DNA from 3 places in the Streptomyces sp. NPDC045026 genome. Region 1 is predicted to be linked to each of the others. Evidence: riboswitches for the same ligand, from Rfam matches in the RefSeq annotation. Region 1 holds a riboswitch; each other region holds the start of a gene.
The links. Region 1 has a riboswitch for cyclic di-AMP ahead of AC07EJ_RS12500 (C40 family peptidase). Riboswitches for the same ligand answer to the same signal wherever they lie in the genome.
Positions count from the first base shown of each region.

Region 2: linked by a shared signal. The riboswitch ahead of AC07EJ_RS26050 (C40 family peptidase) and the one ahead of AC07EJ_RS12500 (C40 family peptidase) in region 1 are both predicted to bind cyclic di-AMP.
Region 3: linked by a shared signal. The riboswitch ahead of AC07EJ_RS31435 (LysM peptidoglycan-binding domain-containing M23 family metallopeptidase) and the one ahead of AC07EJ_RS12500 (C40 family peptidase) in region 1 are both predicted to bind cyclic di-AMP.

Region 1 covers NZ_JBWKIS010000004.1:431,489-439,283, forward strand. Annotated here, with positions in the region: gene AC07EJ_RS12485 (hypothetical protein) at 1-301, shown strand, start outside; gene AC07EJ_RS12490 (ATP-dependent Clp protease proteolytic subunit) at 477-1,112, shown strand; gene AC07EJ_RS12495 (hypothetical protein) at 1,120-1,428, shown strand; cyclic di-AMP (ydaO/yuaA leader) riboswitch at 1,782-1,959, shown strand; gene AC07EJ_RS12500 (C40 family peptidase) at 1,963-2,436, shown strand; gene AC07EJ_RS12505 (DUF6328 family protein) at 2,566-3,159, shown strand; gene AC07EJ_RS12510 (ATP-binding protein) at 3,181-3,615, opposite strand; gene AC07EJ_RS12515 (helix-turn-helix domain-containing protein) at 3,889-4,770, shown strand; gene AC07EJ_RS12520 (DUF397 domain-containing protein) at 4,780-5,016, shown strand; gene AC07EJ_RS12525 (8-amino-7-oxononanoate synthase) at 5,000-6,160, opposite strand; gene bioB (biotin synthase BioB) at 6,362-7,579, shown strand; gene AC07EJ_RS12535 (adenosylmethionine--8-amino-7-oxononanoate transaminase) at 7,572-7,795, shown strand, end outside.
Region 2 covers NZ_JBWKIS010000013.1:71,656-79,450, forward strand. Annotated here, with positions in the region: gene AC07EJ_RS26040 (hypothetical protein) at 1-151, shown strand, start outside; gene AC07EJ_RS26045 (tellurite resistance/C4-dicarboxylate transporter family protein) at 177-1,124, opposite strand; gene AC07EJ_RS26050 (C40 family peptidase) at 1,152-2,315, opposite strand; cyclic di-AMP (ydaO/yuaA leader) riboswitch at 2,324-2,472, opposite strand; gene pcrA (DNA helicase PcrA) at 2,740-5,268, shown strand; gene AC07EJ_RS26060 (M23 family metallopeptidase) at 5,346-6,998, opposite strand; gene AC07EJ_RS26065 (lipase family alpha/beta hydrolase) at 7,242-7,795, opposite strand, start outside.
Region 3 covers NZ_JBWKIS010000019.1:68,017-75,811, forward strand. Annotated here, with positions in the region: gene AC07EJ_RS31415 (aspartate aminotransferase family protein) at 1-77, shown strand, start outside; gene AC07EJ_RS31420 (helix-turn-helix domain-containing protein) at 192-833, shown strand; gene AC07EJ_RS31425 (DUF6126 family protein) at 830-1,000, shown strand; gene AC07EJ_RS31430 (tyrosine-protein phosphatase) at 1,027-1,824, opposite strand; cyclic di-AMP (ydaO/yuaA leader) riboswitch at 2,233-2,413, shown strand; gene AC07EJ_RS31435 (LysM peptidoglycan-binding domain-containing M23 family metallopeptidase) at 2,418-3,245, shown strand; gene AC07EJ_RS31440 (SGNH/GDSL hydrolase family protein) at 3,447-4,238, shown strand; gene AC07EJ_RS31445 (TetR/AcrR family transcriptional regulator) at 4,347-4,976, opposite strand; gene AC07EJ_RS31450 (APC family permease) at 5,170-6,753, shown strand; gene AC07EJ_RS31455 (nuclear transport factor 2 family protein) at 6,812-7,237, opposite strand; gene AC07EJ_RS31460 (helix-turn-helix domain-containing protein) at 7,363-7,795, shown strand, end outside.

The DNA of each region.
Region 1 (7,795 bases):
GGTGCGCAGGCTCAGCAAGGATGCCGAGCCCGACATCGACACCGAGGACGCCCAGCTCGGGCGTCTGGTGACAGAGGTGTTCCCCTCCATCGAGATCCCGGCGGAATCGAGCGTGGAGGAGGCGGCGGAAGCGACCATCGCGGCGCTGATGCCGGTGACGATCTCCCTGGTGGGCGCGTTCGCGTTCCTCTTCTCCGAGCTCGCCGAGGTGCATGACTCGGGCCGGTCCGACATCAAGTCCGCGGACCTCCTGCAACATCTCGCGCTGCGCCTGTCCCGGACGGACGACGGCGACCGGTAGCCACGACACAGGAGTACGGAGCAGGGGGCCGGCCACGCGCATCGAGCGCGGGCCGGCCCCCTTTCTCGCGCCTCGCACGCCTCCGACCTTTTCCACTCTCCGTACGTCCTGTACATTTTTTACAGAAGCAGCGACCGAGTAGCGACCGAGTGTCGCGCTCAAGGAGGCACGCGTCATGACCCGACCTTCCGCCCGCTACGTCCTGCCCGAGTTCACCGAGCGCACCTCGGCCGGGCACCGCACGTTCGATCCGTACTCCAAGCTCCTGGAGGAGCGCATCGTGTTCCTGGGGACGCCGATCGACGACACCTCCGCGAACGACGTGATGGCGCAGTTCATGCACCTCGAGTACGCCGCGCCGGACCGGGACATCGCGCTGTACATCAACTCCCCCGGCGGCTCGTTCAGCGCGATGACGGCGATCTACGACACGATCCAGTTCGTCAGCTGCGAGGTCGAAACCGTGTGTCTCGGGCAGGCCGCCTCCGCCGCTGCCGTACTCCTGGCCGCCGGGACGCCGGGGAAGCGGGCCATGCTGCCCGGCGCGCGCGTGGTGATCCATCAGCCCGGCTTGCCCGAACCCGCACAGGGCCAGCCGACCGACCTGGAGATCGAGGCCCGTGAACTGGTGCGCATGCGGGCCCAGCTGGAGGAACTGCTCGCGCGGCACACCGGGCGGAGCCGCGAGCGCATCGGCGCCGACATCGAGCGGGACACGATCCTTCGGGCCCAGGACGCCGTGGAGTACGGGCTCGTGGACCGGGTCATCGAGAACCGCAAGACGTCCGGTTCGGCCCCCGGCGCCCGGTGAACCGGCGATGCTGCCGCCCGAGCTGCCCCCACTGCCCGCACTGACCCGCGCCGAGTGCGAGCTCCTCGACCGCTACCTGGAGGTCGTCGACCTGCTCGGCAGGATCAACCCGGCCAGGAGCGACCACACGTACGGCGGACTACGGGCCGCGCAAGCGCTCGTCAGCAAGGCGACGGCGCTCAGGGACGCCCTGACGCTCATGCATCAGCGGGGCGAGAGCGAGGTCCACACGACGACGCTGGCTCAGGCTTTGCGGGTCCTGGACGGAGAAAGAAGGACACAACGGGTCACTCTGCCACCGGAGCCGGTCAATTGACGGCGCATCCGAGACCGAAGCGATCGACTCGAACCGTCCGGAGCCGGGCTGAAACGGACCAGAAGAGGTACCCACATACGGAGTAGCCGGTACTCGCACATGCGAACCGGAAAAGTTGCGCGGAACGTGTACGCGGAGTGCGGAATTTCGCCTTCCGCTGCTGGTGCGGGCGTCGTTGGGACCCCCGCGCCGGGGGCGAAAGGTGCGCTGTCCACCCGAACAGATCATTCGTGAGGACACTCACACACGGCCGATTCCGCGCTGCGGTCGCGCCGTTCGTGCGTGAAGATCCCTTCCGACGACAAGCCCCCGCCGCCGCGGCGGGGCGGTCCGTGCGGACGCCGAGTCCTGCCGCCGTACGGATGCCAGGTCGACAGAAGTGGATCGGCAGGAGTGGAGGACCCGAGCATGACGGGCCGCCGGAGCTGTTTTCCGGGCCGGCCCTTGGGGTGAAGCCGCACTTCGCGGCCGGGCAACTTCGCCAGCCCGAATCCGACAGGTCATCCTTCACAGGCGGCTGACGAAGGGTTGCGCATGACTGCGCTCAATCGTGTCCCGTCGCTGCTCACCAGGGCCGGCACCGCCTCGGCCCTCACGCTCGCCGTAACGGGTGGCAGCCTGCTGGTCCCCGGAGCCGCGCCCCAAGCGGAAGCCGCGCCACCGGCGACGAAGGCCCTCCAGATCGCGGCCTCCAAGAAGGGAAGCCCCTACCAATGGGGGGCCTCAGGACCGCACAGGTTCGACTGTTCGGGCCTGACGCGCTACTCGTTCAAGCGTGTGGGCAAGAAGCTGCCCCGCACCGCCGCCCAGCAGTACAACAAGACCCGCCATGTCTCCGCGTCCCATCGCCAACGCGGTGACCTGGTCTTCTTCCACGCGGGCCGCGGCATCTACCACGTCGGCATCTACGCCGGGAAGGGAAAGATCTGGCACTCGCCGAAGACCGGTGCCGTGGTGCGACTGGAGCGGATCTGGACGAAGAGCGTCTGGTACGGGCGCGTGCGGTAGGTCGTGTCCGCGAAGACCCTTCGCGTCGCCTGACGGGTCCCCAGGGGGCCTGGGGACCCGTCAGGCTTCGGAGGGGCACGCGCCCGCCCCGTCCGCCTTGGAACCGCGCGATGGGGTACTCGTGGTCGTATGGACGAGGACCGACCCGCAGGCGGTGAGGACGACCGACGCGCCACGGGCCCGCCCGGCGGAGCTCAGGACCGGCATCAGGACCGGCATCAGGACCGGCATCAGGACCGGCACGAGACGCGGCTGGAGCGTGCTGACCGGAACTTCGGCGAGCTGCTCCAGGAGCTGCGAGTCACCCAGACGGGCGTGCAGATCCTCTTCGCGTTCCTGCTGACGCTCGCGTTCACTCCGAGGTTCCCGTCGCTCGACGGCGTGCAGCGCGCGACCTACATCGCGACCCTGCTGCTCGCGGTGCTCGCCGCCGCGCTGTTCACGGCGCCCGCGGCGCTGCACCGCGCGCTGTTCCGGCGGGGTGCCAAGCCGGAGATCGTGCAGATGTCCTCGCGGCTCGCCTCGGCCGGCCTGGGCGTTCTGATGCTCGCCCTGGCCGGGTCCGTGCTGCTCGTCGTGGACGTCACCGCGGGGCGCGCGGCGGGCATCGCGGCGGGGGCGTGCACGTTCGCGGTCTGTGCGGGCCTGTGGGGCGTGCTGCCGCGTCTGGTGCGGCGCTCACTCACGCGGGCACAGGAAGGGACGGACACCCCGTCCCCGTAGCCGCCTCGTGCCTGCTGCCCGTCACGCCTGCGGGACGGGGACCGTCCACGGCAGGGCGATCCATACGGTCTTGCCGCCTTCGGGGGTGGGCCGGACCGACAGGCTTCCGCCGCACTCCGCGGTCAGACAGCGGATGATCACCATGCCGCGCCCGTTGTCCTGCTGGACGGCGGCCGGCAGCCGCTTCGGGTAGCGCGGGTGGCTGTCCGTGACACCGATGCGCAGTTGTTCGTCGCGCGCCAGATGCACGTCGACGGTGAAGACCGGTGACTGCCCGCGGGTGTGCATCACCGCGTTCGTGGCGAGTTCGGAGACGATGAGCCGGACGGTGTCGGCTGTTTCCGCGTCGCGCGGCATGCCCCATTCGGCGAGTACGTCACCGACATATGTGCGGGCCGAGGAGACCGAGGCGGGATCGCTCGGCAGAGTGACGGATGCTTCCTGGTGATCTGCCATGGCGACGTCGTCCCTTTTTTCGCCGGGGCCTGAATCCGACACATGGCGGATGACTCGAGGCGCCCCCCGGACTGGTGCTTCGCGCCAGAGTGCCACTCCCGCTCGACCCATGGAGCCGATCCCCCGAGATATGCATATATCTGTCGCTCGAAGCGGTGAACTCTGCGTCGGTGGGCCGCATTTGGGCGTACGCCGCCTGCTTCCTCTACCGTCGGCTCAGAACAACGATCCGGCGGGCCGGAAGGAGCCGGGCCGCAGGTCCGAGGAGACGGAATGAAACACGGTCCGGCGGTGCGCCGCCGCAGGCTCGGCGCGGAGCTGCGCGCGCTGCGTGCCCGCGCGCAGCTCACCAGTGGTGAGACGGCCCGGCTCGTCGGCTGGCACCAGTCGAAGGTGAGCCGTATCGAGACCGGGCGCAGCGGCGTGAAGGCGTCGGACGTACGCCTCCTGCTCGACGCGTTCGAGGTTTCGGACCCCGGCATACGGGATCTGCTGGTCGCGCTGGCCGGGTCGGGGGACGACGGCGGCCAGCACTGGTGGCACGCCTACCGGGGTCTTCTGCCGCCCGCCTACCGGGACTTCATCAGCCTGGAGTCGCAGGCGTGCCGGGTCAGGACGGTCGAGACGTCCGTCGTGCCGGGACTCCTCCAGACGCCCGACTACGCGCGTGCGGTGACCAGGGCCGCGCTCGACGGGCTGCCGGACGGGCAGGTCGACGCCCTGGTCGAGGTGCGGATCGCCCGGCAGGACGTGCTGCGTTCGGCGTCGCCGCTGCGGCTCAGCGCGGTGCTCGACGAGGCGGTGCTGCGGCGGCCGGTGGGCGGTCCCGAGGTGATGGCGGAGCAGCTGCGTCATCTCACCGCCGTGGCAAGGCTTCCCCATGTGCGGCTACAGGTTTTGCCGTTCGCCGCGGGAGAGCATGTCGGACTCACCGGCCCTTTCGTTGTGTTCTCCTTTCCGAACACTTCTGATCTCGACGTAGTAGTTCTCGACCATTTGACGAGTAGCCTCTACCTCGAGCGGAAAGAAGACCTCAAGGCGTACACGGACGCCTTCGACACCCTTCGGATCCACGCCCTTTCGCCCGGGGACTCACTGGATTTCATCGCCGGGATCGCCGGAGCACACCGCCCTGAGGTCAGTGAACGCACGTAAGGAGGCACCATGTCAGCTCTGCCTCGGTACGTACCATCCGCCGCGGTTCCCAGCACCTCTCTGCACGACGCGCCATGGCGGCGAAGCAGCCGCAGCACCGGAATGAACAACTGCGTCGAGACGGCCGCCCTGCGCCGCGGCCCTTCGGCCGGACTGCTCGCCGTGCGCGATTCCAAGCGCACGGCCGGAGCCGCACTGCTGTTCTCGCCCTCCGCGTGGGAGGGGTTCCTCAACTCCCTGCGGTGAAAGCAGAGTCGGGAGCGTTGCGGCTGATCACCCGTACGGCCTCGGCGATTTGATCGTCGGTCAGGTCGGCGCGGGCGGTCAGCCGCAGCCGCGAGATGCCGTCCGGCACGGACGGGGGACGGAAGCAGCCGACGGCGAGGCCCGCCGCACGGCACTCGGCCGCCCAGCGCACCGCCTCTTCGGGGGACGGCGCACGCACGGAGACGACGGCGGCGTCCGGCCGTACGGCCTGGAGCCCCTCGGCGGTGAGGAGTTCGTGCAGCGAGGAGGCGACGGCGCGCGCCCGGTCGGCGCGCTCGGGCTCGCGGCGCAGCAGGCGCAGGGCCGCGAGTGCGGCGCCGGCCGCGGCGGGCGCGAGGCCCGTGTCGAAGATGAACGTCCGTGCGGTGTTGACGAGATGGTCGATCACCCGGGCGGGACCGAGGACGGCGCCGCCCTGGCTGCCGAACGACTTGGACAGCGTGACGGTGACGACGGTGTCGTCGGCGCCCGAGAGCCCCGCCGCCTGCGGCGCCCCCCTGCCGCCGTCGCCGAGCACCCCGAGCCCGTGCGCGTCGTCGACGATCAGACCCGCCCCGAACTCCCTTGCCACTCCGGCGAGTTCGGGCAGTGGAGCCGCGTCGCCGTCCACCGAGAAGACGGAGTCGGAGACGACGACCGCCGGCCCCTGATGGGTGTCGAGGGCCTTACGGACGGCGCCCGGGTCGGCGTGCGGGACGACCTGCGTGGCGCCGCGGGCGAGCCGGCAGCCGTCGATCAGGGAGGCGTGGTTGCTCGCGTCCGAGACGATCAGGGAGCCGTGCGGAGCGAGCGCGGTCACGGCGGCGAGGTTGGCCGCGTAGCCGGACGACAGGACGAGCGCCGCCTCGAAGCCGCAGAACTCGGCCAGTTCGCGCTCGAGTTCGGTGTGCAGCTCCGTGGTGCCCGTGACGAGCCGGGAGCCGGTGGCGCCGCCGCCCCAGCGCAGCGCCGCGTCCGCCGCTCCCCCGGTGATCTCGGGGTGGCGGGTGAGGCCGAGGTAGTCGTTGCTCGCGAGATCGAGGAGGGGGTTCGATGACGGGCGGGGGCGCAGCGTGCGGACGAGTCCGGCGCCGCGGCGCACGCGCTCCTGCTCGTCGATCCAGCCGAACGGCGATCCCGCCATGTGAGTCCCTCCGACGGCCGTGTGTCGCGACCGGTTCTCGAGTGGGGTGTGCTGTCCCGTGCCCCTGCGTCTTTGTAGGCAGTGCACAGACACTAGCGGGACATCCAGCCGCCCAGTGTGTGGCAATACCCACACGTCGAACCGGCAGAGTTGTCCGGAGCCTCCTTGGCCTGAGCAGGGGACGTAGGCCAGGATCGGGCTATGGACCTGCTGAACACGCTGGTGGACAAGGGGCTGCGGCGCGAGCTGCCGAGCCGTGAAGAAGCGCTCGCCGTTCTGGCGACTTCCGACGACGAACTGCTCGATGTGGTGGCCGCGGCCGGCAAGGTGCGGCGCCAGTGGTTCGGCCGGCGGGTGAAACTCAACTATCTGGTCAATCTCAAGTCGGGCCTGTGCCCCGAGGACTGCTCGTACTGCTCGCAGCGGCTCGGGTCCAAGGCGGAGATCCTCAAGTACACGTGGCTGAAGCCCGACGAGGCGTCGAAGGCCGCGGCCGCCGGTGTCGCGGGCGGCGCGAAGCGGGTCTGTCTGGTGGCGTCCGGTCGCGGCCCGACGGACCGGGACGTCGACCGCGTGTCGGAGACCATCGGCGCGATCAAGGAGCAGAACGAGGGCGTCGAGGTGTGCGCCTGCCTCGGTCTGCTGTCCGAGGGCCAGGCCGAGCGGCTGCGCGGGGCGGGCGCCGACGCGTACAACCACAACCTCAACACCTCCGAGAGCACGTACGGCGACATCACGACGACGCACACCTACGCGGACCGCGTCGACACGGTGCAGAAGGCCCACGCGGCCGGCCTGTCCGCCTGCTCCGGGCTCATCGCGGGCATGGGCGAGAGCGACGAGGACCTGGTGGACGTCGTCTACTCGCTGCGTGAACTCGACCCGGACTCGGTGCCGGTCAACTTCCTGATCCCCTTCGAGGGCACGCCCCTCGCCAAGGAGTGGAACCTGACGCCGCAGCGCTGCCTGCGGATCCTCGCGATGGTCCGCTTCGTCTGCCCCGACGTCGAGGTGCGGATCGCGGGCGGGCGCGAGGTGCACCTGCGCTCGATGCAGCCGCTGGCACTCCACCTCGCCAACTCCATCTTCCTCGGCGACTACCTGACCAGTGAGGGCCAGGCGGGCAAGGCGGACCTGGACATGATCACGGACGCCGGGTTCGAGGTCGAGGGCACCGACCAGGTGACGCTGCCCGAGCACCGGGGCGGGCCCTGCGGGTCCGGGGCCGAGGCGGCCTGCGGTTCCGGCGCGGGTTCGGCCTGCGGCTCCGGCGGGGGCTGCGGCTCCCATGAGGAAGGGGGCTGCGGCTCGCACGAAGACGCTGCGGAGTCCCCGGTCGCCGAGGTCCCCGAGGCGCGCACGGACCTCGTCGCCGTACGCCGCCGGGGTGCCGGAACGGATCTCGCACCCAATGCCTGAGGGGCCGGGACTGCCGACGACGGGGCTGCCGGTGACGGGGCTGCCCGTGGCGGAGCTGCTCGAACTGGACCGGCGGCACGTGTGGCATCCGTACGGTCCGATGCCCGGGAGGCAGGAACCGCTCGTCGTCGAGTCGGCGGCCGGGGTGCGGCTCAGGCTCGCCGGCGAAGGCGGTAGGGGCGGTGAGGGTGCCGAGCTGGTCGACGGGATGTCGTC
Region 2 (7,795 bases), on a different contig from region 1:
CATCAAGATCGGCGTGAAGCTCGCGCTGCTGATCGTGATCCTGGGCCTCGTGTACGTGAAGCGGGACGAGGAGAAGGTCGACAAGGGCCTGTTCGGCCTCGTCGGCCTCCTGACCACCGCGAACATCTTCATCGCGGTCCTCTGGACCTGAGTCAGGCGCGTGTTCTGGACCTGAGTCAGGCGGATGTTCGGCCCCTGAACGTCCCGAACAGGGTGGCGAGCCACGCGGCCACCGCGATCCACACCAGTACCTGCCCCGGCCCCTTGAGCCAGGGCACATCGGCGGCGGCGCCCACGGACAGTGCCGCCGCCGCTGTCATTCCCATCGGGAAGACCGTCGACCACCGCCGGATGTCGTAACGCGGCCGGGGCCACCGCACCTCCGCCAGCACCAGCACGACGTACCAGGCGATGTCCAGCGCGAGCAGCAGAAAGCTCACGGTGCGCAGGACGTCCGTGTCGTCGATGTTCCACAGACCCGTCGCGACGAGCTTCGACGCCGCGAGCGCGGAGATGGCGAGCGCGCCTCCCGCGACCCACTGGTCCCCGGCGCCGGAGGCCACCTCGCGCAGGTCGAAGCGGAGCAGTGCGAAGCAGTACAGGACGAGCCCGCCCCAGAAGAGCACCATTCCCGTGAACGCGAGCCAGTGCGCCCCGACCGCGGGCGCGAGCGTCGCCGCCAGGACGACGAGGCCCTGCGTCGCGACGCAGCCCAGGAACACGCCCCCCGGCATCCGCGGCTTCCAGTGCCGTACGACGTTGATCATCAGCACCGGCCAGACGAGCGCGGACAGGGCGAGGAGCGCCTCGGCCAGGGTCTGCCACCCGAACAGGGAGATCCGGGTGCCGAGGACGGTCGTGGCCGCGACCGCGGTGAGCGCGGTCGGGGTGTCGGCCTCGGACCCCCAGCGTTCGCGCTCGCGCACCAGCCGGTTCGCGAAGTCCGCCGCGAGGACGAGCCAGAGGGCGGCGGCGAGCACGAGCATGATGCCGGACAGCACCGAGTGACCGGTCAGGTGAAAACCGACCGAGATGATGCCGGTGGCCATGACGGCGGCGCCGGCTGCCGGTGGGAGCTGGGACCACGTGGGTCCGGGGCCTGGGGTTGCGTTCGGGCCGCGCACCGCCCGAACGTAACCCCACGAAGGCGGTCAGGCCGGGCGCACCACGCTGTGGATCGGCATGTAGTAGATCGACTCGACGCGCACGTTCGCGCCCGGCTTGGGGGCGTGGATCATCTTGCCGTCGCCGATGTAGATGCCGACGTGGCTGATGTCGTCGTAGAAGAAGACCAGGTCACCGGGTTGTGCATTGGCCGTGGTGACGGTCGTGCCGACCTTGACCTGGTCCCAGGTCGTGCGCGGCAGCGTGATGCCGGCCGCCTTCCACGCGGCCTGCGTGAGACCCGAGCAGTCGTACGAGTCCGGGCCGGTGGCGCCCCACACGTACGGCTTGCCCTCCTGGGACTCGGCGAAGGCGATGACCTTCGCGGCCTTGGCGGCGTAGCCGCTGCCGGTGCTTCCGGAGCCCGTACCCGTGCCCGAACCGGTGCCGGTCCCGGGGTTCTCCTTCTGCCGGGCCTCCTCGGCCGCTTTGCGCTTGGCCTCCGCCTCGGCCTGCTGACGCGCCAGCTCCTCCGCCTTCTTCCTGGCGGCCTCCTGCTTCTTCTTCTCGATCGCCGCGAGCCGCGCCTTCTCCTCGGCGGTCAGCTTCGACAGGAGTTCGCGGGCGTCGCCGAGCTTCTGCTGGACGTCCCTCTTCGTGCTCCGGAGCGTGGCCTGCGAAGTGGTGAGCGTCTCCAGGCTCTTGGCCGCCTCCGTGCGCTTCTTCGTGGTGGCGGCCTGCTCGGTCTGGTAGTCGTCGACGGCCTTCTTCTGGCGGCTCGTGAGCCGGCTCATCAGCTGGTCCTGGTCGAAGTAGTCCTGCGCGTCGTCGGCGAGGAGCAGCGTCGCGGTGTCGGAGACGGCGCCCGTGCGGTACTGGGCCGCGGCGAAGGTGCCGAGCTCCTGGCGGGCCTTGTTGAGCTTCTCGGTGCGCTGTGCGACGTCGTCGAGCAGGTCACCGACGCGCTTCTGCTGCTTGGCGGTGTGCTCCTTGGCCGCGTTGTACTTCTCCGTGGCGACGCCCGCCTGGTGGTAGAGGGTGTCGACCTTCTTCTGGACCTCTTCCATGCTCGGCTTCGGCGGCGCGGAGGGTGCGGCGTTCGCGCTCTGCGAGAGCAGGGCTATGGAGGTGAGGGCCGCCGTGGTGATGCCGACGACGGGGGCCGTGCGGGGACCGGCTGTCCTGCTGCGCGGCTTGCGGTGCGACGCCAAGGGGCGCGTCTCCTTCCCATGACCGCCTACCGGGTTAGCTGTCGGGTTCGGGCGGAGATTCGGAAGGCTGCCCTACGGCCGTCCCTGACGGGTCGTCGGCCGATTCACCCCAAAGGTCGTGGGTCCCCGGTTCCATGCCTCTCGGCGTACTGAACTCAGCGGGGGCGACCCGTTCGCGGCGCGGTTGCCGGCGGGGGGACGGGCGGCCCGCGGAGCACGCTAGCCAACTCGTGTGGCTGCTGTGAAGGTTGATGTTCGATATGCCCGATACATTTTCGTGACCTTCGGCAATCTTGCTCGTGACCTCCGGTAATCCTTACGGAGGGTGATTCACGCACTACGTGAGGTGGCCGGGTCCGCGAAGTCGGGCGAAGTTTCCGGGGCGGCCGTGGGTGTCAGTGGGGCGGCCTAGACTCGTAGAGCGATGAGCAGCCTCTTTGACGACAGCTTCCTGGCGGACCTCACGGCTTCGAAGGCCAGTGAGGAACATGCCCCGCCGCCGCCCGAGGACGACACGGCTCCGGAGCACGTTCCGGACGACCTGTTCGACGGGAAGTTCGACGTGCCCCCGGCCAGGGACGCGTACTACCGGGACGGCGCCCCACGCCCGGCGCTCGACCCGGCGGCCCTCCTCGACGGGCTGAACGAGAACCAGAAGGCGGCCGTCGTCCACGGCGGCTCCCCGCTGCTCATCGTGGCGGGCGCCGGCTCCGGCAAGACCCGCGTGCTCACGCACCGCATCGCGTACCTCCTCGGTGAGCGCGGCGTGCACCCCGGCCAGATCCTCGCGATCACGTTCACGAACAAGGCCGCGGGCGAGATGAAGGAGCGCGTCGAGTCCCTGGTCGGCCCGCGGGCGAACGCGATGTGGGTGTCGACGTTCCACAGCGCCTGCGTGCGCATCCTGCGCCGCGAGTCCAAGAAGCTCGGCTTCACGTCGTCGTTCTCGATCTACGACGCCGCCGACTCCAAGCGCCTCATGGCCCTGGTCTGCCGCGACCTCGACCTGGACCCGAAGAAGTTCCCGCCGAAGTCCTTCAGCGCCAAGATCTCGAACCTGAAGAACGAGCTGATCGACGAGGAGGACTTCGCAGGCCAGGCCGCCGACGGCTTCGAGAAGACCCTCGCCCAGGCCTACGCGATGTACCAGTCCCGCCTCCGCGAGGCGAACGCACTGGACTTCGACGACCTGATCATGACGACGGTGCACCTCCTGCGCGCCTTCCCGGACGTCGCCGAGCACTACCGCCGCCGCTTCGGCCACGTCCTCGTCGACGAGTACCAGGACACGAACCACGCGCAGTACGCGCTGGTCAGAGAGCTGGTGGGCTCGGCCGACAGCGGACGCGCGGAGGACGAGCCGCCCCGCGCGGACGACCTCCCGCCCGCCGAGCTGTGCGTCGTGGGTGACGCGGACCAGTCGATCTACGCGTTCCGCGGAGCCACCATCCGTAACATCCTCCAGTTCGAGGAGGACTACCCGGACGCGACGACGATCCTGCTCGAACAGAACTACCGCTCGACGCAGACCATCCTCTCCGCGGCCAACGCGGTCATCGAGCGCAACGAATCCCGCCGCCCCAAGAACCTGTGGACGAACGCGGGCGCGGGCGCGCAGATCACCGGATACGTCGCGGACACCGAGCACGACGAGGCGCAGTTCGTCGCCGACGAGATCGACCGGCTCACGGACGCGCGCGACGCGAAGGCCGGCGACGTCGCCGTCTTCTACCGGACGAACGCGCAGTCCCGTGTCTTCGAAGAGATCTTCATCCGCGTCGGCCTGCCCTACAAGGTCGTCGGCGGAGTCCGCTTCTACGAGCGCAAGGAGGTCAGGGACGTCCTGGCCTATCTGCGGGTGCTCGCCAACCCCGAGGACTCCGTCCCCCTGCGGCGCATTCTCAATGTGCCGAAGCGCGGCATCGGCGACCGCGCCGAAGCGATGATCGACGCGCTCTCCCAGCGCGAGAAGATCTCCTTCCCGCAGGCGCTGCGGAGGGTCGACGAGGCGTACGGCATGGCGGCCCGCTCGACGAACGCGGTGAAGCGGTTCAACACGCTGATGGAGGACCTCCGCACGATCGTCGAGTCGGGCGCGGGCCCGGCCACGGTCCTGGAGGCCGTGCTCGAACGGACCGGCTATCTCGCCGAGTTGCAGTCGTCTACGGACCCGCAGGACGAGACGCGCATCGAGAACCTTCAGGAACTCGCCGCCGTGGCCCTGGAGTTCGAGCAGGAGAGCGCGACGGCGGACGGCGCTGCCGAGGGCGCGGCTGAGGGCGCTGCCGAGGGCGAGGCGAGCGTCGGCACGCTGTCCGAGTTCCTGGAGCGGGTCGCGCTCGTCGCCGACTCCGACCAGATCCCGGACGAGGAGGACGACGGCTCCGGCGTCATCACGCTGATGACGCTGCACACCGCCAAGGGCCTCGAGTTCCCGGTCGTCTTCCTGACCGGCATGGAGGACGGCGTGTTCCCGCACATGCGCTCCCTCGGCCAGGTCAAGGAGCTGGAGGAGGAGCGCCGCCTCGCCTACGTCGGCATCACACGCGCGCGTGAGCGGCTGTACCTGACCCGCTCCACGCTGCGCAGCGCCTGGGGCCAGCCCTCGTACAACCCGCCGTCACGCTTCCTGGAGGAGATCCCGGACGCGCATCTGGAGTGGAAGCGGACCGGCGCCATGGCGCCCGCCAAGTCGGCGGGACCGACGAGCGGGATCGCCGCGTCTCTCTCGTCGTCGCGCTCCCGCTCGACACCGGCGTTCGCCACGCGCCGCGCGACCGAGAAGCCGGTCGTCGCGCTGTCCGTGGGAGACCGGGTCACGCACGATCAGTTCGGCCTCGGCACGGTCGTCGGAGTCAAGGGCACGGGGACGAACGCGGAGGCGACAGTCGACTTCGGCGAGCCCAAGCCGAAGCGCCTGCTGCTGCGGTACGCGCCGGTGGAGAAGTTGTAGGGGGCTGGAGGGCCTCTGCCAGGAGGCTCGGCCCTACGTCGGGTCGAGCCCGTGGCTACGTCGGGTCGAGCCCGTGGCTACGTCGGGTCGAGCCCGTGGCTGCGGAGCCACGGGAGCGGGTCGACCGCCGAGCCGCCGCCGGGACGCACCTCGAAGTGCAGGTGCGGACCGGTGGAGTTGCCGGAGTTCCCGGAGTGCGCGATGAGGTCGCCGGCCTTGACCGGTCCGCTCATGACGGCGTGGCTGGAGAGGTGGCAGTACCAGGTCTCCGTGCCGTCCTTCGCCGTCAGGATCGTCATGTTCCCGTACGCGCTGTTCCACTGCGTACGGATGGTGCCGTCGGTCGCGGCCATCACCGGGGTCCCGTACGAGACAGGGAAGTCGATGCCGGTGTGCACGGACATCCAGTTGATACCGGCCTGCCCGTAGTACGCGCTCAGTCCGCGCTGCTTGACCGGGAGGACGAACTTGGGCCGCAGCCGCTCCTTGCGCGCCGCTTCCTCCGCCGCCTGCTTCCGCTCGGCCTGCTGCTTGGCCCTGAGGTCGATGCGTTCCTGGGTGCGGCTCGCCCGGTCGGCGAAGTCACCCGCGTCCGCGGAGAGGTCCGCGAGCTGGGTGTCGAGCTTGTTGTTGGCGACGGAGGGCTTCACGGCGGTCGCGTCGGGCGCGGAGGCCGCCGTCGTGTCCTTGCTGTCGTCCCCGCCGAGTCCGCCGACGGAGGCCGCGGCCACGCCCGCGACACCCATCACGCACACCGAGGGCACCGCGACGGTGAGCAGCGCGGAGCGCTTGGCGGGGGAGCGGCGGCGGGAGCGTGCGCGCTGGGCGGGGGTGACCGGGGCGGGCCGCTCGTCGCGGGCGACGATTTCCTCGACGTCGTTGAGGTCGTCGCCGAGGCCGTCGTCGAGGTCGTCGTTGTGGCTCAACTCGGGTTCGGAGGCGCCGGGTTGGCCGTAGTCGTGGCGGGCGTCGAGGTCGCTCTCGTCACCTTCGGGCCCCGCGGAGTTCCACGCGGTGGCGTCGTACGCGCCGGTGTCGAGGGAGGCCGAATCGGCGAAGGACGGCGCTTCGAAGGTCTGCGTCGCGAAGGGCTGGGCCTCGAACGCCTGTGTCTCGTAGGCCTGCGTCTCATAGGCCTGAGCGCCGAACGCCTGGGTCTCGAAGCCCTGCGCGTCGAACGTCCCGGTCTCGAAGGCCGCCGGTGCCTGGAAGTTCTGCGGTGCCTGGAAGGTCTGCGTGGCGAACGCGTCCTGCGTGGTGAACCCCTGCGCCTGCGCCCCGAAGGCACTCGCGTCCCACTGCCCGGTCTGGTCGGCCCACCCGCTGTTGTCCCACTGGCCGGAATGGTCAGGTCCGGACTGGGCCGGAATACCGGCGAGTTGCTGATCGGCGGCGGTCCCCCAGGCGGCGGTGGTGTCGTAACTGCCGGTGGCGTACGGGGAGGCTTGCTGCTGCGCCGCGTACGGGTCGTGGTGCTGGGGTTCCTGCGCCGTCAGCGTCTGATGCGCGCCGGTCGCCCACTGACCGCTGTCGTACGAGCCGGTGCTCTGCGCCCCGGGAAGGTCGCCGAAGAGCGGGTCGGCCGCGAAACCGCCGGTGGCGTGGCCGTCGTAACCGGTGTAGTCGCCGTACTGCGCGCTCTGTTGGTCATACGGAGCGTAGGGCGCGTAGTCGGCGTCCTGAGCCGGGACCGGGGAGGTCTGAGTCCCCGACGGGTGACGGTCGTTCACCAACTTCTCTTTCGCCTCGACAACAGGGGCTGCCAGAGCAGTGCGGTGACTGTACCCGGCGGTACGCGGGCTCGACAATCTTCGGCAGGTTTCCCGCTCGCAGGAAACGGGCATTCGGCCGTCTTTCGGCGGACTGTGGGCAGAGCTTTGGCTCTGCGTTCGAGAATCGTTCGACGTTTGGCCAGTTCGGAGACCGTTCCGGGGGCAGGATAAGGCCAGGATCAGGCCAGGCGCAGGTCGCGGTCAGGCCACTGTCAGACCGCTTACCGAGTCGGTGGCGTGCGCTCCTTCCGTTTCCTCGGCGTCGAGCGCCTCCCGGATGCCGGCGGCGACCGCCGGGTGGACGGGGAGCGCCAGGTGCCCGACGCCGGTGACGCGGACGTTCTGCGCGATCAGGTCGGGGTGGTCGATGCAGGCCGTCTCCAGCGGAACCATGATCTGGTCGAGGTCGCTCCAGAAACTCACGAAGTGGGTGCGGCAGCCGGGAGCGGGCCGGGACAGCTCCTCGATGACGGTCGAGCCGGGGCGCATCTGCCGGACGATCGGGTGCGCGTCCAGCAGGGGCGCGAACGTGGTCCCGCTGTGTGGGGTGCCGAGCGACACGAGGGTGCGTACGCGCAGATCGCCGCCCAGGCGCTGCACGTAGTAACGGGCGATGAGCCCGCCGAGGCTGTGCCCCACGATGTCCACCCGGTCGTGGCCCGTGCGTTCGCAGATCTCCTCGACATGGCGGCCGAGCAGCGCGGCGGCGGTGCGGATGTCGTAGGTCAGCGGCGAGTAGTTGAGCGACTCCACGT
Region 3 (7,795 bases), on a different contig from region 1:
ACGACGCGCACTCGGGCGGCGGGCTGATGTGGGACTTCGGCAAGACGCTGGTGAAGCAGGCGGTCGCCAACCGCTGAGTTCGCGAGACGGCTGCTTCTTAAACGCGAAACGGCTGCTTCTTAACGAAGACGCCGTTTGCCTCTGGGGCAAGAAATTTGCCCCAGAGGCAGGTCTCTGGCTCAATCGACGGTATGAGCCCTGCACCTGAGGAGCCGGCTCCGGAACCCACGGAGCTGCCCGCCGTCGCCCCGCAGCTGCGCGCACTCCGGCGCCGCGCCGCCCTGACCCTGGAGGCCGCCGCCCGGGCCGCCGGGCTCTCGCCGGCCCACCTCTCCCGCCTGGAGACGGGGCGCCGCCAGCCCTCGCTCCCGATGCTGCTCGCCCTCGCCCGCACCTACGGTACGACGGTCTCCGAACTCCTGGGCGAGATGCCCGCCGACCGGGACGCGGTCGTGCGCTCCGGCGACATGGAGGCCACCGAGGCGGGCGGCTGGATCTACCGGCAGGCGGGCGCCCCGGGGCGCGGCATGCAGGCGCTGCGCGTGCACGTGCCGTTCGGCGCCCAGGGCGACATCGTGCGGATCCACCCCGGTGAGGAGTGGCTGTACGTCCTCGAAGGACGGCTGAGGCTGCGGCTCGGGGACACCGCGTACGCGCTCGCGCCGGGGGACAGCGCGCACTTCGACTCGCTCACCCCGCACCGGATCGCCGCCGCCGACCGCGACGGCGCCGAGCTCCTCTTCGTACACACCCTGCTGCAGAGCCCGTCCGCCGCGCTGTGTCTCGGCCCGGCGACGGGCGCCGGCGAACGGACCCAGGGAGGTCCCCAATGAGCTCAGAGCCGAACGACGTGACCGAGCCGGAGCGGCCCGCCCGCCGCGACATCGAGGACAAGCTCCCCCGCGGCATCTGGGTGCGCCTGCTCGTCTACGTCTTCGCCGGGCACCTCGTCGCGGGCTTCATCTATCTGCTGTTCACGCTGGGGGCGTCGCGCGGGTGACGCGCCCAGCGTGGGGCCGCTGAGCCTCAGTCGAGGAGGCGCTCGCGCAGCCGGTCGCGCTGGGCGGGGGACAGCTTGAGGCCTTCCTCCAGGTAGCGGTCGGTCGAGCCCCAGGTCTGCACGACCTGCTCGAAGGCGGCCGCCAGATACGTGGCGCGGGCGTCGAACAGGGGGCTCAGCAGCTCCATGACCTCGGGGGACATCGCGTCCTTCGAGGTGCTGCTGCGGTGCACCTTGTAGCGGCGGTGCGTGGCGTTTGACTCCAGGTAGTCCGCCTCGATGGCGTCGCGCTCCACACCCACGGCCAGGAGCGTGACCGCTATCGAGAGGCCCGCGCGGTCCTTGCCGGCCGCGCAGTGCATGAGTGCGGGCACGCTGTCCTCGGCGATGGCGTGCAGGACCTGGCTGTGCTCGGCGGTGCGCTCCGTGATGATCGCCCGGTACGACTCGATCATGCGGTTCGCGGCCTGGCCTTCGGACAGGGCGGCGCGCAGCTCGTCGAGGTGGCCGTCGCGCACCATCTGCCAGAACTCGGCGCCGTCCGCCGGGTCGGTCAGCGGCAGATTCACGTTCCGCACGCCGGGCAGCGTGACGTCGGGCCCTTCGAGGCGCTGGTCGGCGGCGTTACGGAAGTCGAAGATCGTGTGCAGCCCGAGCGAGGAGAGGAACGCGGCGTCCTCGTCCGTGGCGTGCGCGAGGTGACCACTGCGGAACAGCACGCCCTGCTTCACCCGACGGCCGTCCACGGTCGGGAGACCACCCACATCGCGGAAGTTGCGCACTCCGGCCAACTCGGGCTCGGTGGACGGGACCTGCTGCGTCACGGGGGCTCCTCCCGGTCGGCCGCGGCGCTGCTCGCCTGCGGGCGCCTTCGACGATACGACATGGCTGCCAGGGGCAACCATGTGAGAGGGCGGCTGGCGATTGCGCGTCGAATGTCCTGAATGGGGGGTATGTGGGCATACGCGAGTTACGGGGTAACTGTTCCTGAAATCGGGGCAGATGGTGGGCGTTGCGTGAGCAGGGTCATAGCGGTGACCGTGCGTGGCGGCCGGGCCGGGAGAATTTCCCGCAGGTATCGCAGTTGCAAAGATCGTGAATAGACGGAGTGTGACGGATTTTTCCGGAAAGGGTCATTTAAGGATCAAGAACCGGAATGCCCAAGGGGATTCGCGCCTTGTCCCCGCGCTCCCCGCTCGCTTACGTTCGGCGCAATCCGGACGGACCGCCTCATCCTGCCGCCGCCCGGAATCCGCACTTCGATCCGTGCTCGGCAGGAGCGGGGGACCCAGGTAGATCGCCGTTTCCGGGACACCGGGCACGGCTCGGGGTGAAGCCGCGCCCGAAAGGCGCGCGGCCGGGCAGCTCCAGCCCGAACCCGACAGCTCACCTCGCAGGCGACGGAGAGGAATCCCCCATGCCCGCGAAGGGTAAGCACCGCCGTCCCAAGTCCCAGCGCTTCGCGCGCTCGATCGCCGTGGCCGGAGTGGGCGGCGTCGCGCTCGCGCTGCCGCTGATGGGTGCCACCGGTGCCCACGCCGCGACCCCCGCTGCCGCCCACTCGGTCGCACAGGCCGCCGCCGCTCCTGCCGCGGCCAAGACCTATGCCGTGAAGGACGGGGACACCCTTTCGAAGATCGCCGACGCTCAGCACGTCAGCGGCGGCTGGAAGAAGCTCTACTCCGACAACCGCTCGGTCATCGGCGGCGACCCGTCCTCGATCCGTCCGGGCCTGAAGCTGACGATCGGCCAGCAGGCCGCGGCACCCGCCGCGAAGTCCCCGGCCACCGCCACGCAGGCCGCCGCGCCCAAGACCGCGGCGGCGACCACCACCGGTGCCGGCTACACGCTGCCCGTCCAGGGCGCCTCCATCGGCACGGCGTACAAGACCGCAGGCGCCATGTGGTCCAGCGGCTACCACACCGGTGTCGACTTCGTGGTCCCGACGGGCACCTCGATCAAGGCCATCGCCGCGGGCACCGTCGTGTCGGCCGGCCTTGACGGCGCGTACGGCAACGAGGTCGTCATTCAGCACGCCGACGGCAAGTTCTCGCAGTACGCCCACATGTCGTCCCTCTCCGTCTCGTCCGGACAGGCCGTGACCGAGGGTCAGCAGATCGGCCTCTCCGGCGCGACCGGCAACGTCACGGGACCGCACCTGCACTTCGAGATCCGCACCACCGCGAGCTACGGCTCGGACGTGGACCCGGCCGCGTACCTCCGTGGGCACGGGGTCTCGCTCTGACCTCCATGGCATGACATGAAGGGGCGGGTCCGGTTCCGGGGCCGCCCCTTTGTCGTGTTCCTGCGTCGTGCCCATGCGCCGTATCCCCGACCCCCGTCGTATTCCTGAAATCGCGAAACTGACCGGGTGGGCTATATCACCACCCGTCAACCCCTTCTTACGGTCGCGTAGGTCACATCGCAGGGTGAAAGATGTGTGGTCGTGGCAAACGAATCGAGATCACTCAGCGGCGGCACGATTCGGTCCTACGCGGCGGTGGGGGACAGCTTCACCGAAGGCGTCGGGGACCCCGGTCCCGACGGGGCCTTCGTGGGCTGGGCCGACCGTCTCGCCGTCCTCCTGGACGACCGGACCCCCGAGCACTCCTTCCGGTACGCGAACCTCGCCGTGCGCGGCAAGCTCCTCGACCAGATCGTGGAGGACCAGCTCCCGCGCGCCGTCGAACTCGCCCCGGACCTGGTGACCTTCGCCGCCGGCGGCAACGACATCATCCGTCCCGGCACCGACCCCGACGACGTGGCGGAGCGCTTCGAGAAGGCCGTGGCCAAGCTGACCTCCGCCGTCGGCACGGTCATGGTGACCACCGGCTTCGACACCCGGGACGTGCCGGTCCTCAAGCATCTGCGCGGCAAGATCGCGACGTACAACGGGCATGTGCGCGCGGTCGCCGACCGCTACGGCTGCCCGGTGCTCGACCTGTGGTCCCTCAAGACCGTCCAGGACCGCCGTGCCTGGGACGACGATCGGCTCCACCTCTCGCCCGAGGGGCACACGCGGGTGGCGCTGCGGGCCGGGCAGGCGCTCGGCGTCGAGGTGCCGGCGGACCCGGACCAGCCGTGGCCGGTGCAGCCGCCGCGCGGCACGCTGGAAGTGCGGCGCGACGACATCCACTGGGCGCGGGAATTCCTGGTGCCGTGGATCGGCCGACGGCTGCGCGGCGAGTCGTCCGGGGATCACGTGGCGGCGAAGCGGCCGGATCTGCTGCCGCTCTGACGGGAGCCGGGCGTGTGATGGGGGAGCTTGCCCTTGGGGGGCGGCTCCCCCGCGTCATTTCTGCGCGGTCACCCCGGGCTCCCGTCGGAGCCCGACGTCGCGGTGCCGTCAGCCCGACGTCGCCGCCGTAGCCGTCAGGTCCGACCGCTCGAGCCCCAACTCCCGGGCCAGCGCGTCGTCGACCCACTCCTGCATGCGGGCCCGCGAGACCGTCCCCGTATAGGCGGTCATCTGCACCGCGAGACCGTCGAGGAGCGCCGTCAGGCGCAGCGCGGCGCCCGCCGGGTCCGGGCAGCGGAACTCGCCGGCCGCCACGCCCTCCGCGACGACCTCGGTGAGCGCCGCCTTCCACTGCTTGTCCAGGTCGCGGGTGACCTCCCGCAGCGCGGGCTCACGCAGCGCCGCGGACCAGCCCTCGATCCACAGCCGCCAGCCCTTGGCCTGTCCGGTCGGCGCGTACCACCGCACGGCCGAGCGCAGCCGGCGCAGCGCCGTCGTGCGCTTGCCGAGCAGCTTGCGCAGATGTGCCAGGTCGCCCTCGGCGGCATGCGCGAACGCGGCAGCGACGAGCTTTTCCTTCGTCGAGAAGTGGTACAGAACCAGCGCGTTGCTCACCCCGAGCGCTGCGGCGACGTCGGCGATGCGCACGGCTGCCACGCCCCGCGCCTCGATCTGCTCGATGGCGGCCCGCAGCAACTCTTCGCGCCGCTCGGCCACGCTCAACCGCACTCTTGCCACGCGGTAACACTACACACGGGCACCGACGTCCGGCGCCGCGCGGCGAAGGCCGTGCGAACGGCTCGTGCATGACTCTTGACAGCGCCCAGTGGCGCCCGCCACAGTCTCGCTTACTGACTGGCCGTTCAGTCAATAGGCCGTCCTGAGAACAACCGTCACGCCCCGTGCCCCGCATTGCAGCAGGAGTTTCCCCGTGACCCAAGCGCCGCCGAAGCCGCCGAAACCGCCCGTCGAGCCATCCGAGTCGTCCGAGCCGTCCACAGGCGCACCCGACCTGTCCGAGGGATGGGGTGAACAGCGCTCCAGGCTCAAGAAGGACCTGCGCAGGCTGGACGTCCTGTTCTTCCTGATCTGCACCCTGGTCGGCCTCGACACGATCGGCTCCGTGGCCGCGCAGGGTCCGCAGGGCCTGACCTGGATGGCGATCCTCGCCCTCGCGTTCTTCCTCCCGTACGGACTGCTCGTGGCCGAACTCGGCTCGGCCTTCCCCGTGCAGGGCGGACCCTACGTGTGGACGCGCCTGGCGTTCGGGCGGCTCGTCGCCGGGGTGAACCAGCTCCTGTACTGGATCTCCAACCCCGTCTGGGTGGGCGGCAGTCTGTGCATCATCGCGCTCACCACGTGGGAGGAGTTCTTCACCCCGCTGCCGGGGCTCTGGAAGTACGCGGCCGGGCTCGTCTTCATCTGGGGCGGTGCGCTGGCCGTCGTACAGTCCGTGCGGATCGGCAAGTGGGTGCCCATCGCGGGCGCCGTCGCCCGGATCGTGCTCCTCGGGTTCTTCCTGGTCTCCGTGGTGGTGTTCGCCTTCGAGCACGGCGTGCACGCGCTGCCCACGGGTGAGTTCGTCCCGACGTACGCCGGTTTCGTGGCGCTGGTCCCGGTCCTGATCTTCAACTACGTAGGCTTCGAACTGCCCAGCTCCGCGGCCGAGGAGATGACGAATCCGCGGCGCGACATCCCCCTGTCGATCCTGCGCTCCGGCTTCGCGGCGGTGCTCCTCTACGGCGGCCCGATCCTCGGCATCCTCTTCGTACTGCCCAGCCACGAGATCGGCAGCCTCGGCGGCTTCATCGACGCCTGCAAGGCCGTGTTCACGGTCTACGGCGGGTCGATCGCGGCCGACGGCGCGGTCACGCTCACCGGACTCGGCTCCGTGTTCGGCGGGGTCGCCGCGGCGGGCCTGATCATCGGCCTGCTCACCTCGGGCGTCACCTGGGCCATGGGCGCTCACCGCGCGCAGGCCGTAGCCTGCGCGGACGGAGCGGGTCCGGCGTGGCTCGGCCGCATCTCCGAGAAGCACGGGACGCCGGTGCGGGTGAACCTCCTCTCCGCGGTGCTCGGCTCGATCCTCTTCGTGGTCGCCCTCAACCTCACGGGGGGAAACGGCGAGAAGTACTTCGCGGCGGGCCTCGGTCTGACGATCTGCACCACCTTCATCTCGTACGTCATCACGTTCCCCAGCCTCGCCGTGCTGCGCCGCAAGTACCCGGACACACCGCGCCCGTACGCCGTCCCGGGCGGACGCGTGGGCGCCTGGGTCGTGAGCATCCTCGCCACCGGGTTCGTGGCGTTCACCGTGATCGTGCTGATCTGGCCGGGCTTCGGGGTCGGCTGGTTCGGCTCGGCGGGCAGCGCGGCGGACTCGCTGCCGGAGTCGTTCGCCGGCCAGCGCACGCAGTACACACTGAGCCAGGTGGTGCCCCTGTTGCTCTTCGTCGGCATCGGGCTCGTCTTCTACGCGATGGGCGCGAGGACGCGCAGGCGGGTGGGCAAGTAGCCGCTCACGCCGCGTTGGAGGGCCTTCCCCCGTAGTCGGGGGAAGGCCCTCCTGCGTGTCAGACCCCGACGAACTGGTAGTCGCGCACGATGCGGCCGTCCTCCGCGACGACGACGAACTCCAGTCCACCGCCCGTCACTTCACCGCTCCGCGTGAGCACCGACTCCCAGCGGAACGTGACGACGTCGTTCAACTGCTGGGCGTGTGCGGCCGTCGCCCTGAACGTGTACTCGCCGGATGCCACGAACTCCTCGTGGGCCCGCGCCACCCGTGCCTCCAGCTCGTCGTGACCGCGCGCCTCCAGCGAGGCCGTGGAAAATCCGAGGCGTACGGCCGTCTCCTGCAACTCCTGCGGCGGCAGCAGGGCGTGCACGCCGTCCGGGGACCACAGGGCGTGCACCGCCTTGCGGCGCAGTTCGGGGTCCCGCTCGTTCCAGACGGCCGCGTACCGGCCGGCCAGCTCCTGTGCGTCGATGTGCGGCATGGACTCGCTCTCTCCCTGTCCCTGATGGCTGTCTGTGCTGTGAGCACTCTGCGCGGAGGCGTGCGGCGCGACAATTCCCCGCAGGGAATGGCACGTTGGCCTGGCTGTCGGGTAGACACGGTCGGGTGACGACGCAGGCGGAACCGGCTGGGGCAGGGACAAGGGCACGGCCCGCGGACAGGGCGGCGCGGGACGGGCTCGGTGACGCGTTACGTGAGTGGCGCGTGCGGCGGCGCGTCAGCCAGCTGGAGCTGGCCACGCGCGCGGGAACCACGCAGCGGCATGTCAGCTTCGTGGAGAGCGGCCGTTCGGTGCCGGGCCGCGCCATGGTCGTACGCCTGGCGGAGGCGCTGAAGGTGCCGCTCAGGGAGCGCAACGCCCTTCTCCTTGCAGCCGGTTACGCGCCTGCGTACCAGGAGTCGCACTTCGGGGGCCCGCAGCTGTCCGCCGTCCGTACGGCGCTGGAGCGCATCATGGAGGCGCATCTGCCGTATCCGGCGGTCATCATCGACCGGCGCGGGGATCTCGTCTCGCGCAACGCGGCCTTCGACGCGCTCA